Linked DNA regions of Oceanicoccus sp. KOV_DT_Chl. Each later gene encodes a partner of the first gene's protein in a complex. Links are inferred from orthologs where the notes say so. Each region holds a gene or a part of one and is shown in the gene's direction. Other genes may lie near its edges.

Region 1 (5,958 bases):
TACCGGTAGGTCCCGGGCGGGGTTCGGGTGCCGGTTCACTGGTGGCCTATGCGCAAAAAATTACCGATCTGGATCCATTGGAATACGACCTGTTATTTGAACGCTTTCTGAATCCTGAGCGGGTTTCGATGCCGGATTTTGATGTTGATTTTTGTATGGATAATCGCGACAAAGTGATTGCCTATGTAGCCGATAATTACGGCCGGGAAGCGGTTAGCCAGATTATTACCTTCGGCACCATGGCGGCTAAAGCGGTAGTGCGCGATGTGGCCAGAGCGCAGGGCAAGTCCTACGGACTGGCCGATAAATTGTCAAAAATGATTCCCTTCGAAGTGGGTATGACACTAACCAAGGCCATTGAGGCCGAAGAGCCATTGCGTGATTTTTTGCGCGACGATGAGCAGGCGCAAGAAATTTGGGATATGGCTGTGCAGCTCGAAGGCATTACCCGTAATGTTGGTAAGCATGCGGGGGTGTAGTGATCGCGCCCTCCAAACTCACCGATTTTGCGCCGCTGTATTGCGATGAAAGCGGTAGTGGTTTGGTCACCCAGTTTGATAAAAACGATGTCGAAGAAGCGGGCTTGGTTAAGTTCGATTTTCTCGGCCTGCGCACGCTGACCATCATCGATTGGGCGGTAAAAATGATCAACCGCCCGCGCGCTGATGGCAGTTTGGTCAATCTAGAAATTGAACGCATTCCTTTAGACGATGCGGCGACGTATCAGTTATTAAAGCGCGCAGAAACCACCGCCGTATTCCAGTTGGAGTCGCGCGGCATGAAGGACTTGATCAAGCGATTACAGCCAGACAATCTCGAAGATATGATCGCACTGGTCGCATTATTCCGTCCCGGTCCTTTGGACTCAGGGATGGTGGACGACTTTGTAAATCGTAAGCATGGTCGTGCACAGGTAGCGTACCCTGATGCCCAGTATCAACACGAATGGTTAAAGCCGATATTGGAGCCAACTTACGGCGTTATTGTGTATCAAGAACAGGTTATGCAAATCGCTCAGGAATTGGCGGGCTATAGTCTTGGTGGCGCTGATATGTTGCGTCGGGCAATGGGTAAGAAAAAGCCCGAAGAGATGGCTAAGCAGCGTTCGACGTTTGAAGAAGGCGCGATTTCAAAAGGTGTGGATGGTGAACTGGCGATCAAAATTTTTGATCTGGTAGAAAAGTTCGCCGGTTATGGTTTTAATAAATCGCACTCTGCAGCCTATGCGCTGGTGTCGTATCAAACAGCATGGTTAAAAACGCATTTCCCTGCTGAGTTTATGGCAGCGACCATGAGCTCGGAACTTCAGAATACCGATAAAATTGTTATCTTCATCGAAGAATGTCGAGCGATGAAGTTAGACTATCGCTTGCCCGATGTTAATGAAGGTGAATATATGTTCACTGTTAACAAAGACGGCGCTATTGTTTATGGATTGGGCGCCATTAAAGGTCTGGGTGAAGGTCCGATTGAAAATATTATTGCTGCGCGCAACAGTGGCGGCCCGTTTAACAATCTGTTTGATTTTTGTGAACGCACAGATCCTCGCAAAGTAAATAAGCGTGCTACCGAAGCGCTGATTCGCTCAGGTTCTTTTGATACCCTGGGTGTGGATAGAGCAATTCTTTTAGCAGCGATGCCTGAAGCAGCCAAAGCAGCAGAGCAAAGTGCGGGCAATCGCGATGCCGGGATGATGGATTTATTTGGCGATGTAGTGCCGACCGCGGGTGAGGGCGATGTATATACCGAGTATCGAAACGTCAGGCCGCAAACAGCGAAGGAAAAACTGGGTGGAGAAAAAGAGACCTTAGGTCTTTATGTCACTGGTCACCCAATTGATGAATATGAAAAAGAGTTGCGACAGTTTGTGCGCAATCGCATCGTTGATTTAAAAGCGGATTACAATAGTCAGACCATGGCGGGTTTAGTGGTTGCTTTGCGCACCATGAAAAACAAGCGCGGCGATATGATGGCATTTGTTACCCTGGATGATCGCTCTGCGCGAATTGAAGTCAGTTTGTTTGCTGACGTATTTAACGAGGCCAGAGAAAAAATCAGCAAGGATTCTATTTTAGTAATAGAGGGGCAAGTCACCTTTGATGATTATTCCGGGCAGTTAAAAGTACGTGGCAAGTCAGTCAGAACTTTGCTCGATGCCAGACAGTCCAGCGTGAAGTCACTGGAGTTGAGTTTAAGAACAGCTGACTTTAATGGTAGCAGTGATGCCTTTAGTCAGCAGTTTCGGCAATTGTTGGAGCCCAGTTTGAATGGCAGTTGCCCCATCGTTGTCGATTATCAACGGCCCGGCGCAAAAGGTCGGATAAAGTTGGGGCGGGACTGGCTGGTACAACCCAGTGATGAGTTGATTCAGCGCTTGAAGGATCGTTTTGGTGAGGGTAATGTCCGGCTCAATTTTGGCGACTGAGCAGTGCTGTTGAGTGGCATTTTAATTATTAGCTCCACCGCAAAACAGGCAGTTGCCTGCAGGGCGTTTACAACATGGTAATAGACTCGCCGCACAGAATCGCGTATTGTTGCGCAAATTAAATTTATCCAAGCTGGCTACCAGCAAACTATCGACAGTGGATTATTTTGCCGATTATGAACCCCAATTATCTCGACTTTGAACAACCTATCGCGGAACTGGAAGTTAAAATTGAAGAGCTGCAATTAGTTGGCTCTGACAATGATCTCAATATTAGTGAAGAGATTAACAAGCTGCGTGAAAAAAGCACCAAACTCACCGAAAAAATCTATTCCAACTTAAGCCCGTGGGAAACGGTTAAAGTAGCCCGTCATCCTATGCGCCCCTATACCCTTGATTACATCAACCGGGTGTTTACTGATTTTGAAGAGCTGCATGGCGATCGCGCTTTTGCTGATGATCGCGCTATTGTCGGTGGATTAGCCCGGTTAGATGGCGAAGCGGTGATGGTGATCGGTCAAGAGAAAGGCCGTGGTGTGCAGGAAAAAGTAAAGCGCAATTTTGGTATGCCCAAACCTGAGGGTTACCGTAAAGCCAAGCGCTTGATGGAAATGGCAGAGCGCTTCCAGTTGCCTATTATTACCTTGATTGATACCCCTGGGGCTTATCCGGGCATCGATTCCGAAGAACGTGGTATCAGTGAGGCCATTGCTCAGAATTTAGCAGTAATGTCACGCTTAAAAACACCTATTGTGTGTGTGGTAATCGGTGAGGGGAGTTCAGGCGGTGCATTGGGTATCGGTGTCGGCGACCATTTGGCGATGTTACAGTACTCCACCTATTTTGTGATCTCGCCAGAAGGCTGTGCCAATATTATTTGGAAAACGTCGGAAAAAGCTCCGGATGCCGCTGAGGCGATGGGCTTAACGTCTACCGTTTTGGAAGGTCTGGGTATTGTTGATGCCACCATTCCTGAGCCGCTAGGTGGTGCGCACCGCAATATGGATTTGATGGCAAGCCGCATCAAGAGCCATTTGATTGAAAAACTGGGTGAGTTAAGCCAGCTTTCCGAGCAGGAACTATTGGATAAGCGCTATCAGCGTTTGATGTCCTACGGCAACCAATAAGCCGTGACCTATTAGCGGTGAACTATCATGGCGCTGACCACTGAGACTCTCACCGCTACACTCGTGCCCTATCTCGACGCGCCCCGCTGGCTGGTAGCTTATAGCGGCGGTGTCGATTCCCATGTATTACTCCAGCTTTTAACACATGTGCCCAATCACCCGGTGATTGAAGCGGTGCATATCAATCATCAGCTGCAAGCGGACGCCAATCACTGGGCTGGGCATTGTCAGCAGCAAGCCGACCAGCTCAACATTCCATTACATACTGTAGCTATTGATATCGATTCACAGCCAAAGGGCAGTCTGGAAGAGCAGGCCCGTGACGCTCGCTATCAAGTATTTGAATCATTGCTTCAACCGGGTGATGTATTAATGATGGGTCATCATCTCGATGATCAGGTAGAAACGTTGCTACTGCGGTTATTGCGTGGCAGTGGTGTGCGTGGCGGCTCGGCGATGCCTCAGGGTAGAGTGCTGGGGAATGGGCTTTTATTGCGACCACTATTAACCATCCCAAGGTCGGTTATTGAATCTTACGCTAATGCGCATCAACTGCAGTGGATTGAAGACCCGAGCAATCAGCTGAGTGACTTTGATCGTAACTTTTTACGTTTGCAGCTATTACCCATTATTGCTGAGCGCTGGCCGGAATATCGGCAAACCTTATCCCGTACCGCAGCATTGAATGAAGAGGCGGCATTACTCAATACTGAGTTGGCGCAACTGGATTTAGTAGGTTTGGGTTTAGGCGAGAAGGGTGGGCTCGACTCAGGGGCTGTCGGAGCCGATTCCGTACTGCCTTTAGCCGGGTTGCATGCGCTTAGTGATAGCCGCAAAAAAAACCTGCTGCGCTATTGGTTGCAGGTTGGCGGTTTTGCTTTACCCAGTGCGGCGCAACTGCAGGCGGTCATTACCGATGTGATCAATGCGCAGCCAGATGCCGAGCCAGTCGTAGCGTGGGGGAATGAGGTTCAGGTACGGCGCTTCAATCACTGTCTCTATGCAATGCCGCCGCTGGCTGCGATTGATAAAACACTGGTTGCAGACTGGGATTTAGTGGGGGGCTAGTGCTGAATGGTCAGCAATTGCAGGCTGAGCCGATAGTCGGCAGTGGCCTTGGGGTCGCGCGTTTGCAGCAGAGTGAGTCAGTCAACGTGCGTTTTCGGCAAGGCGGGGAGCGTTGCCAGCCGGTTGGTCGCAGCGGTTCCCAAAGCCTAAAGAAACTGTTTCAGGAGGTTGGTCTGGAACCGTGGTGGCGTGATCGCGTGCCGTTACTTTATAGCGGCGATGAGCTTATTGCTGTTGCAGATTTGTGGATATGTCAGGGCTGGCAGGCGTTGCCTGGCCAGCCCGGGATTAATATCCGTTGGGATAAGTGACGTTATTCACTGACGGTGAAGCTTACCGGCGTCGATATGCTGCTTTTCATGCCGTCACTATCAATGGTCGCGATAGCAAAGTTATAAGTCCCTGCCTCGGTCAAAGTGATGGCGTGGCTGTTGGTGCTGCCGTTATTAATGCTTACAACTTCACCGTCATCTGACGACGAGCCGTCAAGGAAGTAATAATTTCATAACCGCCCAGTTCAGCGATGGTGAGTGGATCACCATTTTCCCGCGTGGTTGGAATTGCCCATGATAATGTTACAGTGACACTAAATGGCTCAGGCGTTGGCTCAGGCGTTGGCTCAGGCGTTGGCTCAGGCGTTGGCTCAGGCGCTGGTTCTGGAGTCGGCTCAGGTGTTGGTTCAGGCGTTGGCTCGGGCGTTGGCTCGGGCGTTGGCTCGGGAGTCGGCTCAGGTGTTGGTTCAGGCGTTGGCACTGGAGTCGGCGTTGGTGTAGGTACCGGAGTCGGCTCAGGCGTAGGCTCTGGAGTCGGAGTCGGAGTCGGCTCAGGCGTTGGTTCTGGAGTCGGAGTCGGTTCTGGTGTTGGCACCGGCGTCGGTGTGGTCTCGACAATGGTAATAACGACTTCGGTTGGCGCCGGTTTTACCAGTGCTTGGGGCGTTACAGTTGGAGCAATTTGTTCAGCTTCTTCGGCAATAACAGTATCCAAATCAGAAATAGGTGTGTCGGTGCCTGGAATCTTCAGCGACGCTGGGCTGGAGCTGAGAATTTGTTGCATCTTCTGTTTATTGACGGATTTCAATTCAGTGATAGGTCGGCCATCGTTTTCCCCATCCAGCGATCCATCCAGCATATCCTCGGCAAAAATAGCCACTAGCATTTCCGGGTCGATCTCGGCGCCGTCAGCGACAGCTTCCTGTTTTACCTTATCGGCCAGTGCTGCGAAAACCTCGATGGTGGTGCGGTAGGCCAGTGATCTTGCTTGATCTGTGTCGGCGGATAAGACCGGTGAGCTGGTAAATAGATCGGTATTCTCATCTAGTAGCCCAAGGCCGAAAGA
Region 2 (4,405 bases), on another replicon or contig:
GCGCTAAGGATGCGCCCAGATATAGTGTTGCTGGATGAAATTGCCAGCTTTTCGTCCGCCCAGGCAATTTTATTAGATGCTTACCAGCCTGGCGTTCCTGGCGGTACCGGTGAACGATTTGACTGGCAGCGGATACCACCACAAATTCGGCCACAAATTGTATTGGCGGGCGGTTTACAACCAGACAATATTGAGCAGGCGGTGAGCAGTGTTAAGCCATTCGCGGTTGACGTGAGTGGTGGCGTTGAAGAGTCTCCGGGAATTAAAAGTTCAGAAAAAATTATGCAATTTATTCAAGGCGTACAATGTGCTGATCGCTTGGCACTCGCCGGTTAATAATGGTGGCAATACAAAATGACAAGCAGTAAAACAAAATCGGCAGTAGATTATGCTGCAGTTCCTGACGCTCAAGGCCACTTTGGTGAGTATGGCGGCCGTTTTGTTTCAGAAACGTTGATGCAGGCTCTGGACGAGCTTGAAACCAGTTATAAAAAATTATCCAAAGACCCGGCCTTTCAAGCAGAATTCGATCAGGATTTGGCTCACTATGTTGGCCGTCCATCACCTTTATATTTTGCTAGACGCTGGACTGAGCAGCTCGGTGGTGCAAAAATTTATTTAAAGCGCGAAGACTTGAATCATACCGGTGCGCATAAAATCAATAACACTATTGGTCAAGCGCTGTTAGCAAAATACTCGGGTAAATCCCGTATCATCGCTGAAACCGGAGCGGGGCAGCATGGCGTAGCGACTGCGACAATTGCTGCCAGATTAGGTATGGAGTGCCAGGTATTCATGGGGGCTGAAGATGTACAGCGACAGTCCCTCAATGTTTACCGTATGAAACTGCTTGGTGCCGAAGTGATACCAGTGACATCCGGTTCCAAAACATTAAAAGACGCTATGAATGAAGCTATGCGCGATTGGGTCACTAACGTTGATGATACTTTTTATATTATTGGTACTGCTGCAGGACCTCATCCCTACCCATTATTAGTGCGCGATTTTCAGTCTGTCATTGGCCGTGAAGCTAGAGCACAGTGTTTGGAATTAACTGGCCAATTACCTGATGCACTTATTGCTTGTGTTGGTGGGGGTTCTAACGCTATCGGTCTATTTCATCCCTTTCTCACAGATGAAAATGTCGCCATGTACGGTGTAGAGGCGGGTGGCGATGGTGTGGATACTGGCCGACATGCTGCGCCTTTATCCGCTGGTGAGCCTGGCGTATTACATGGCAATCGTACTTATCTGATGCACGATGAAAACGGACAGATCATTCATACTCACTCAGTTTCTGCAGGGCTGGACTATCCAGGTGTTGGCCCAGAGCACTCATGGTTAAAAGATATTAAACGTGTAAATTACGTTGCAATTAATGATGACGAAGCTTTAGCCGGTTTTCGCGGCCTAACTAAAATTGAAGGTATTATGCCAGCGTTAGAATCCAGTCATGCAGTGGCTTATGCTAACAAGCTGGCACCCACTATGGATAAAGACCAAATTATTATTATTAATTTATCTGGCCGTGGCGACAAAGACATTCATACCGTGGCAGGCATCGATGGTATTACTATTTAATCTCGTTGCTTTGGCAACTATCAAGATAGGAGATAATTCTTGAGTCGTATTGCTGCTTGTATGCAAGCGTTACAAACGCAGGGCCGCAAGGCATTAATCCCGTATATTGTTGCCGGTGATCCCAACCCGGATTTTACCTTGCCGTTGATGCATCAATTAGTTGCCGATGGCGCTGATATTCTTGAGCTTGGCATTCCATTTTCTGACCCGATGGCCGAAGGCCCGGTCATTCAGTTAGCCCATGAACGGGCGCTGGAATATAACATCAGTCTACGCGATGCGCTGGCCATTGTTGCTCGGTTTCGTGAAACAAACCAGCATACGCCGGTGGTATTAATGGGTTATGCAAACCCGGTAGTAGTGATGGGGTTTGAACAATTTGCTCAGGCCGCAGCTAAAGCAGGCGTAGATGGTTTATTAACGGTTGATATGCCACCGGAAGAGGCAGGCGCTTTAAATACTGCGCTTAAAGCCTCCAATATTGATAGCATATTTTTATTGGCGCCAACGACAACTGCCGCGCGCATTAAGCACATTGCCGAATTAGCCACGGGTTATCTTTACTATGTTTCGCTTAAGGGTGTTACTGGTGCCGGTCATTTGGATGCTGACTCTGTTCGTAATAAATTGACCGAAATTAAAGCCATTACCAACTTACCTGTGATGGTAGGTTTTGGTATTAAAGATGCTGAGTCAGCCTCTACTATTAGCCGTTTGGCTGAAGGCGTAGTAGTAGGCAGTGCACTGGTTCAAAAGGCTGTGGAATTATCACAACAAAATGATAGCAACGCCATCGCTGGCGCTTCAGCGTTGATTGCCGACATGCGTCAGGCAATGGATGCAGTTTAAACTATACTTATTAACACTTAATTTTAACGGGATAACACGATGAGCTGGCTAGATAAAATACTTCCTACCATTGGTCGTACTGGAGAGCAGGATAGAGATCGGCGCACCAGTACCGTACCTGAAGGCTTGTGGAAAAAATGTGTTAAATGTGAGGCGGTTTTGTATCGCCCTGAACTTGAGAAAAATCTCGATGTTTGCCCTAAGTGCGAACATCATATGCGTATTGGTGCCCGTCGCCGCCTTGCTGGTTTTCTCGATGAGGCTGATCAACAAGAAGTACTGGCAAGCATCGAGCCAGTTGATCGCTTGAAATTCAAAGACAAGAAAAAATATAAAGATCGGCTATCTGCTGCGCAAAAATCAACTGGCGAAAAAGATGCGCTTATTGCCGTGCAGGGTAAAGTTAAAGGCGTACCTGTGGTCGTGGTCGCATTTGAATTTAATTTTCTGGGTGGCTCTATGGGTTCTGCTGTCGGTGAAAAATTTACCCAGGCAGCAAATCTGGCGCTCGAACAAAAAATTCCTTTTATCTGTTTTTCTGCTTCCGGTGGCGCCCGTATGCAAGAGGCTTTAATTTCATTAATGCAGATGGCGAAAACCAGCGCAGTTTTGGAGCGCCTTAAGCTTAATGGAGTACCGTATATTTCTGTAATGACCGATCCGATTTACGGTGGTGTGTCGGCAAGCCTGGCTTTGCTTGGTGATATTAATATTGCCGAACCTGATGCCCGCGCTGGTTTTGCCGGCCCGAATATTATTGAACAAACCATTCGCCAAAAACTACCGCCGGGCTTCCAGCGTAGTGAGTTTTTATTAGCTCATGGTGCAATCGATATGATCGTTCATCGGAAAGATATGCGTGATACTTTGGCCAATCTATTATCCATGCTTACACGGCGTGCTGCTGCTTAGGCGTTTCTTTTTACATGCGCTTTAATCTACTGCAGGACTGGCTGAGCTGGCTTGAGTCCTGCCACCCTTCTGAAATTGAACTTGGTCTAACGCGTGTTGGCACTGTTGCCAGCACCATGGGGCTTGATTTATCTGAATGTAAAGTCGTTACGGTTGCTGGCACTAATGGCAAAGGCTCCTGTGTCGCCAGCTTAAACACATTACTGCGCTCTGCGGGTTACCGTGTGGGCTGTTTTACTTCACCGCATTTTTTAGAATATAACGAGCGAATTGTTGTTAATGACAAACGCGCTACAGATCAACAAATTAGTGCAGCATTTGATGCTATAGATCAGGCTAGAGCTGATATCAGTTTAACGTATTTTGAATTTGGTACGCTCGCAGCATTCTATATTTTTCAGCAAAGTGAATTGGATGTAGTCATTCTTGAAGTGGGGCTTGGTGGGCGATTGGATGCGGTCAATATTATTGATGCCGATATTGCTGTTGTCACTAGCATTGATATTGATCATGAAGAGTGGCTGGGTAATGATCGTGAAGTTATTGGACGCGAAAAAGCCGGTATATTTAGAGCAGGGCGTTACGCTATTTCAGCGGGTTATTCGCCACCTCAATCTTTACAGCAAGCCGCTGCTGAGTGCGGTGCCATACTCTTGCAAGCCGGCGATGATTTCACCTTTAATGCGGATAAAGGCTGCTGGTCCGGACAAAACCTGTCATCTCAACCCATACAATTAACTGCATTACCGGCAGTGCAACTGCCAACCGAAAGCGTTTCGGCTGCTATTCAGGCATTGCATTTACTTGATCTACCTATTGCATCGGTGGATTACCAAGTGCTGGCCGCTACCGCCCTGACAGGTCGTTTTCAGCAGCTTCGTATCGCTGGCAAGCACGTCATCATGGATGTTGCCCATAATCCAGCTGCTGCGACCCATCTTGCTCATCAGTTGCTGGTTAACGTTTGCCAAGGTCGAACATTCGCTCTTTTTGCAGTCATGGCTGATAAGGATATTCCCGGCATTATCTGTGCCATTGAGCCACAGATAGATAGCTGGTATTT

What was found.
Region 2: the proteins of UNITIG_RS00560 (region 1) and accD are in contact, whole or in part, in a solved structure (PDB 8UXZ), measured with the Escherichia coli proteins. The link is inferred for Oceanicoccus sp. KOV_DT_Chl from one-to-one orthologs.

What each region holds. Positions count from the first base shown.
Region 1 is NZ_FQLF01000001.1:117,383-123,340, forward strand. Bases 1,659-4,576 are described here. They hold UNITIG_RS00560 (acetyl-CoA carboxylase carboxyltransferase subunit alpha), read left to right. Parts: upstream 1,659-2,601; coding sequence 2,602-3,552; downstream 3,553-4,576. Other genes in these bases: tilS (tRNA lysidine(34) synthetase TilS), read left to right, coding at 3,580-4,576. In the rest of the region: more of tilS, read left to right, coding at 4,577-4,620; tRNA lysidine(34) synthetase TilS, read left to right, coding at 4,620-4,931; UNITIG_RS22995 (hypothetical protein), read left to right, coding at 4,928-5,095; UNITIG_RS23225 (hypothetical protein), read right to left, coding at 5,074-5,958. UniProt on the Escherichia coli protein: Component of the acetyl coenzyme A carboxylase (ACC) complex. First, biotin carboxylase catalyzes the carboxylation of biotin on its carrier protein (BCCP) and then the CO(2) group is transferred by the carboxyltransferase to acetyl-CoA to form malonyl-CoA.
Region 2 is NZ_FQLF01000004.1:302,530-306,934, reverse strand. The notes cover bases 1,521-4,405. They hold accD (acetyl-CoA carboxylase, carboxyltransferase subunit beta), read left to right. Parts: upstream 1,521-2,469; coding sequence 2,470-3,342; downstream 3,343-4,405. Other genes in these bases: folC (bifunctional tetrahydrofolate synthase/dihydrofolate synthase), read left to right, coding at 3,357-4,405; trpA (tryptophan synthase subunit alpha), read left to right, coding at 1,621-2,430; trpB (tryptophan synthase subunit beta), read left to right, coding at 1,521-1,581. Also shown: UNITIG_RS16845 (phosphoribosylanthranilate isomerase), read left to right, coding at 1-336; more of trpB, read left to right, coding at 355-1,520.